Regions from separate parts of the Paenibacillus sp. WG02 genome, predicted to be linked through region 1. Evidence: riboswitches for the same ligand, from Rfam matches in the RefSeq annotation. Region 1 holds a riboswitch; the other holds the start of a gene.

The links. Region 1 has a riboswitch for cyclic di-GMP ahead of ACBP55_RS28475 (hypothetical protein). Riboswitches for the same ligand answer to the same signal wherever they lie in the genome.
Region 2: it holds a riboswitch for cyclic di-GMP, as region 1 does, so the genes downstream of both, ACBP55_RS00165 (PilZ domain-containing protein) here and ACBP55_RS28475 (hypothetical protein) in region 1, are expected to answer to the same signal.

The regions. Positions count from the first base shown of each region.
Region 1 is NZ_AP036016.1:6,283,996-6,287,419, forward strand. It holds gene ACBP55_RS28470 (exopolyphosphatase) at 1-711, opposite strand, end outside; gene ACBP55_RS28475 (hypothetical protein) at 848-1,153, opposite strand; cyclic di-GMP riboswitch class I at 1,256-1,350, opposite strand; gene ACBP55_RS28480 (MDR family MFS transporter) at 1,462-2,685, opposite strand; gene ACBP55_RS28485 (hypothetical protein) at 3,085-3,279, shown strand.
Region 2 is NZ_AP036016.1:30,670-34,093, reverse strand. It holds gene ychF (redox-regulated ATPase YchF) at 1-394, opposite strand, end outside; gene ACBP55_RS00165 (PilZ domain-containing protein) at 473-1,207, opposite strand; cyclic di-GMP riboswitch class I at 1,310-1,397, opposite strand; gene tadA (tRNA adenosine(34) deaminase TadA) at 1,677-2,114, shown strand; gene ACBP55_RS00155 (DUF1697 domain-containing protein) at 2,127-2,669, opposite strand; gene ACBP55_RS00150 (DUF1648 domain-containing protein) at 2,720-3,217, opposite strand; tRNA gene ACBP55_RS00145 (tRNA-Arg) at 3,369-3,424, shown strand, end outside.

The DNA of each region.
Region 1 (3,424 bases):
CCAAATTGAGATATTTTGCTCCGGATACAGCGCATACACCATGAACCGGTTCCCTGGATAGATGGTCTCCACATCACGAAGGTCTGTAATAATAACATTGCCTTCCGTCCGCGTATAGGTTTGAAGCATATCACGATATAAGGCATCTAATTCAAAATAACGCGCCACACGCTCTTTCACATCCGGCAATTCCATGATCTCATGAACGGACATCGTTGCACAGTGCTCCACAAGCTCTTCCATCAATTGATAATTACTGATCCGATAATCGCGATAGCGCCCTAAGCCCGTTCTAGCATCCATGATAAAAGATAATAGGTCCCATCCGCTCGGATTCAAAATATCTTCTTTACTGAATTGTGCCGAATCCGCTTTATCCACCCCGCGCATAATATCATCGATATCGCCGAACGTCTCCCATCCTCCATAGTAATCATAAACAACACGTGCCGCACTTGGCGCGATTCGGGTCTCCCCTTTGAATTCAACCTTCTCACCCATCCGTTCAAGTTCACTGGAATGATGATCGAACCACAAGCCACAGCCCGCTACATAAGGGACATTGGCCAAAATATCGTTTTCCGAAACCTCAATCAAACCGTCCTGCATATCTTTGGGATGGACGAATTTCATTTCATCCACCATGTTTAACTTTTTGAAAAGCATCGCACATACTAAACCGTCAAAATCCGAACGTGTGATTAATCTCATGCTATGTATCCCCCTAATAATAGTTCCTAAGCACTACTTAAATCTATGAATTCCATTATATCAGCACTTGTCAATTTGTGACAATGATTTTGTCTTTACATTTTCCTTACAGCTAGAAACAAAAAAAACAGTACACCTAGATAGGCTGTACTGTTCTTAACTTGGATGATAAACATTGATAAAGCCTTGTCAAAAATGCTTCAATTTGCGGCATCGGCGGCATTTTTACAGATAGCTTAACTTCGCCCTTCCAGTAGAAAATCAAGATGCTATTGTTTCTCCCGTGAAACATTTCTACATCCCAACAAGCTTCATTTAACGCGTATTCTTCCCGATTAATCATGAGTTTTGGTCCATCCGTGGAAGGCACCAAACGGGCAACATGATTACCACATAGCGAAGTCACTTTTTGTTCTTCTTGTAGTATTCCTTCAGATTGCATGCTGCTGGATCCTCCTTTTATTTTTACGTAAATTTGTTATGACAGAGAAAAACCCCACCATAGTGAACCGATCGGAGGGGTTCTGATGTTGATACCCAATCGTTCGGCGGCTGGCTGGCTGCGAGTCCGGTTTGCAGGACAAGGAAGCCCCTTTAGCTTTGCGTCACTGGCTTTCGCCAGCTTTGCCTTTGTCGAGATGTCTGACTAAATGCCTGAAGAGCTACGAGCAATAAATATCTACACTCTCAAGGATACGGGAACTCGTTTTGAAATCGAATAGTTCCTAAGAACTAATTTTGCAATATTTTTCAAAAATTTTCTTTTTTCGACGTATTATTCACTGATATTTGACGAATATTGCCTTTCCAGTAGAAAATGGATCCCGCAATCGTAAGAACGGCCATAAGAACATACAACGTATTTCCACCAAAAGAAACGAGCAAGAACCCACCTACCCAAGGTCCAATAAAGTGGCCTATGTTTGTTAATGTTTGAGCGCCAAAATATGTGCCACGCATATGCTCGGGAGCTAATTTGTCAATCAACATATTAGCAGCGGGGTAATTTAGAATCTCGCCAAGGGTGAAAATACCCATCGAAATAATAAGCCATACCAACGAGTGGGAAAAGGCAAAGCCAACATCCCCTAACGCAAACATTAGGTTGCCAACAATAATGGCAGTAAGTGGCGTGTACTTTTCGGCCCAACGAGTAAGTGGAATCTGCATGGCAATAACCACTATGGCATTCACACTCATTAAGATCGCAAACATTTTCACACCATCTACAAAGTTGCGCTCCAAATATTGCGAAAGTGTCACCATCACCTGGGAGTAACCGATTGCTCCAATAATACCGCCAAGGATGTACAAGCGAAAAGTCATATCACTTCGAATCACTCGCAAAGCAGAACCAAAGGTAACCGAAGATTTCTTCTCACCCTCGATTTTCTTGATGCCAAAAGCGATGAGCAGTGCGTAAAGTGTGACCGCATAAATAAAATAAATGGTTCCAGTAATGAGAAAAGGCAGCGCACCATTCATCGTAGCGAAAAAAGCACCCAAAAGTGGTCCCACAGCAACACCAACATTGATAGCCATATACCGCATCGAAAATACTTTAAGTCTTTTCGCAGGTTCTGTAAGGTCTGCCATCAACGCCTGTGAAACGGGCTCATAAAAGGAGCGGCACAAGCCGTTCAGCATATTGAGCAGCATAAACAGGATGGGTAATTTAACCACGCCAAAGCCTAAGAACACGAACGCCCAGCCAAAAAGAGCAGCCAGCATGATAATGCGCCTTCCGAATCGGTCCGACAAGGTGCCCCCGATAAAACCGCCTACGGTCCCAGCCAAGGAACCCATACCGATGACAATTCCGATCATCACCGCACTCATCGACGTATGCCTAGATAAATAAATCGCGAGAAAAGGCAAGCTCATGGAGGACGCAGCCCTAGCCATTACGGTTCCAAGAATTAACGTATGTACAATGGGATGATAAGAACTTAGAAAACCACGTAACCGATTCATTTGAAAGGACTCCTATCGCTGCTTAATTTACCGTAGGTCAAAGAAATCGACACCGAATTTCAATTATACACGAAAAATGACGATATGTGTCTCCAATTTATTCTAATTTTCGAAACTGTGGAGATTGGGCGTTCGGGTTCGTGGCAGGATGGTTGGGGTTGGGGTTGATTCGCGACAAGCATTGATGCAAAAAGTACATCAAAATTTGTTAAAAGTGACACTTTGGGCGAGTAATCATGCATTTTGTACATCAAATTCAGACTGAATCTGGCTTTTGAGCCTGAATCGGTTAATTTTGATGTAGTTTTTGCAGCTTCTGCCTAGCGAAGGGGTAGTTTTAGCAGAAATACCTGCACTTTTTGCATCAAGTTACAGACTGCGGGAGGCTAGAATGTCTTCTTGGGTAAGATGGTGGGGGCCGGCGTAAGAGATATCACCATTTGTGGAAACTGGCGGGGATCAACTACTGAAAGGTGGCAAGCCTCAGCCTCCTTCTGCCGCCAAAAGAAGCAATATGACCGGCAAGGCGATCAGCCTGTTCTGAAGATCGCGGGGAACGAGGAGCCTCTATTTCGGTTATTATATCGATATTGAGCCAATATGCGGAACGTGGAGACGCTATTTTGGTGTTTTTGAGGTTTTTATGCCACTGTGAAGTGAATTAGCGGATCCTCGTTCCGCGTAACCATGAAAAATGCGTTTTCGAGCAAAATAAGGCATCTACGTTCCGTCAAGCTGG
Region 2 (3,424 bases), 2.2 Mb from region 1:
ATTCAAGATTAATCGTTTCGATATCGCCGATCGGATCCACTTTACCGGAAACGTGGGTAATATTATCATCTTCAAAACAACGAACAACATGCACAATGGCATCCACTTCACGAATGTGTGCCAAAAATTTATTTCCAAGCCCTTCGCCTTTGCTCGCGCCCTTTACCAAACCCGCAATATCTACGAATTCAAAGGCTGTCGGGACAATGCTCTTAGGCACAACAATCTCTACCAGCTTCTGCAATCTCTCGTCTGGTACTTCAACTACCCCAACATTCGGATCGATCGTACAAAACGGATAATTCGCAGATTCTGCCCCCGCCTGTGTAATTGCATTAAACAATGTCGATTTTCCTACGTTCGGTAGACCGACGATACCTGCTTTCAAAGCCATTGTAGTTACAACTCCTTAATTTTCGAAAATCATCCTTCTTATTATATAGCACTTGGACCTCAAAAAAAAGCCTGAAGGCTATTGATTCGCCGCAGACTTTTTTTCCGTTGCTTTTTTAAATTGCGCTTCCCGCTTCTGTATGAAGTAAGTTTCGATCTGATTGGTAAGGATAAAACCCCTTAAAGCATTGGTTTTTTCCTGCGGAATGTCGATATAGCTAGCCCCATAATAGAAACCATTTTCAACCTTTTCTTTTCTTACAATTTCCATCGAACAAGGCATCGTAAAGCCCAAATCCAACTCGACTTCAAGCTGCGAATGCTTTTGAACAATTTTATCAATCATAGCATTATCATTTATGGTAAAACCTAAGCCGTTGATGGATATATTTTTGATTGAGATACCAAGCGGGTTCTCAAATTGATGTTTATTCCTTTTATTCATATCCTTAAGCCCGAATAAGAGACCTGTATGTTCCACATCCACACGTGGGAATTCCCGTTTTTCTGCGAACTTCTTCCGATTTTCAGGTGGATTAATGACTATGACCGAGCCGAATTCTTTGGCAACAACGGTTGTATTCATCACAAACAAGCCGGATTTGGTATAAACCGTCATTTTCGCTTTATCACCAAGTTGAAAGACATCGTATTCCGGTAATTCTACCTCTATAATGTCTCCTAGTGCATAGGTTAGCACGCCCGTGGCTACGAAATCGTCCTTTCCCAACACAGCCTTACTATCGATCAGCACATCAGCGTCATATCCCTCCTTGCTTCCGTAATATTTCATGACGTTATATCCTTTGGCCATTATAATTAACACCTCTCCCTTTACCCAAGTTGTTCCCTATATAAAAATAGACTGCCCCGTATGTAGGAGCAGCCTATTACCTTAATCAAAAAAGCATCGATTTTCGGTAACCAGGCTGCCATAGTTCCAATGGAACCGTAGACCCTCAGCTTTGCGTCCTTGCTTTTCAACAAGTTTGCCATTTTCGAACCTTGCTATCTTATTTCTACCTATCACGTTCAATATGGTCTAAAAGACCTACTAATATCTATCATTATACCTAGCCCAGATGCTATTATCAACAAAATTCCTTGCATCACTGTTCTTTTTGTTGTATGTAATGTAGAAAGATTAAGTATCCACAGCTTTTTAAGTTATCCACAAAGCTATCCACAGGTTGTTAACAACGGAATGAATGTTCGATTGTTATGCACATGTGGATAAAAATATACTAGCGAGGTGTCCCCCTGTGGATGAACATATCCCATGGATGAAAGAAGCCATTCTCGAGGCTCTCAAAGCTGAAGCCATCCGAGAAGTACCGATTGGAGCGGTTATTGTCCATCAAGGTCAAATCATTGGCCGCGGCTACAATTTACGTGAAACAACCCTAGATCCTCTCGCTCATGCCGAAATGATCGCCATCAAACAAGCGAGCGAACATCTTGGGGCCTGGCGTCTTTTGGATTGCCAGCTCTATGTTACCCTAGAGCCTTGTCCGATGTGTGCGGGCGCGATTGTGCAATCGCGGATTCCGCAGGTCATCTACGGCACCATTGATCCGAAGGCTGGCTGTGCCGGAACGCTCATGAATTTACTGCAGGAGGACCGGTTCAATCATCGTGTCGATGTCGTTAGCGGCGTCTTGCAAGAAGAGTGTTCAACGATGCTGACCCAATTTTTCCGTAAATTACGCGGTAAAGCTTAGAAGTTCCTGCATCTAATTCTGCATCGCCGCTGCCAACTCAGCCAGTTTATTCATCGTATTCCAATTGCGTGTTGTCGCCGTATCCCCAAGCTTCTGGATATTGCTCGCAAGTTTAGAATCCAGAACACTTTGACGAAATAGAAAATAAATCTCACGCCCTTTGATCTGGAATTCATCCACATCACTGATTCCTTTGGACAAGATGTCAGAGGTTTGCTGCGGAGGATCTTCCGATAGCACAGAGATTTGGATCGTTTCGCCTTCTAATAAAGCATCCGCTTCAAATGGACAAGTCGCAAGAATCTGCGCCAGCTCCTCTATCGTACGCAAAATGACCGAAGGTGAGACGCCTACGGCTTTGCTGATCTCCTGCTCGATACGCTGGCGCAGCGGTTCTACCGCCTCCTCCGACATGAACAAGACATTGCCGCTCTGCAAATACGTTTGCACCTTAGCAAGTCCCGCCCCTTCCAGTGTCTTTTTCAAATCCGCCATCTTGATCTTGTTCTTTCCTCCTACGTTAATACCACGCAGAAAACCAATGTAAACTGTCATTTCAGCATCCTCTTCCTTTTATCAAATATGAGGTATTCATTGAATAAGATTTACTTGAGTTTTATGGATCGAATGACGAAGTAAATAATCGTACCCAGAATGAAAAGCAGTACAATGCTAAATACCCACATATTTAAAGCAAAACTTTTTCCCCATGCAATTTGAATAAGAGTCCATTCGACAAACCCGAACATCACAACGATCAGCATCTTTAGACAGTGCATAAATAAGCGTGCATTTACATATTGCCGGTTGGCATTTTCATCGGTAATTTTGTAAGGATAATTAAACGTATGGGGGTATTTGCTTAAGACTGTTAAACCTATATATAGGATCAAAGTCATCACTGGCAGCAGAATAAGACTATATTTGTTTCCCCAACCATCTTCTTTCCCTTGACCATTAATATGTATCGGTATGCGTTCTGGTATCAGGGTCCAGACATAGGCTAAATAAGCAAAAATACTCAAAATGACTAGGACGGAGAATCCATCCAGAATTTTTTCAGTACTTGTTTTTGAAAGTATGAGTACAGGTTGTTTGTCCAAAATAACACTTCCTCTCTTACCAAATTAAAGGAAATAAAAGTTAATCCCTAATCTATTCTTCACTTTAAATGAACATTCCTTGTCTCAAAGAAAAACGACTACTCAAAAGGTTGCGCCACGAATACCTTCGTGCTATTATAATTCTTGCTATGCGCCCGTAGCTCAGCAGGATAGAGCAACAGTTTCCTAAACTGTAGGTCGTACGTT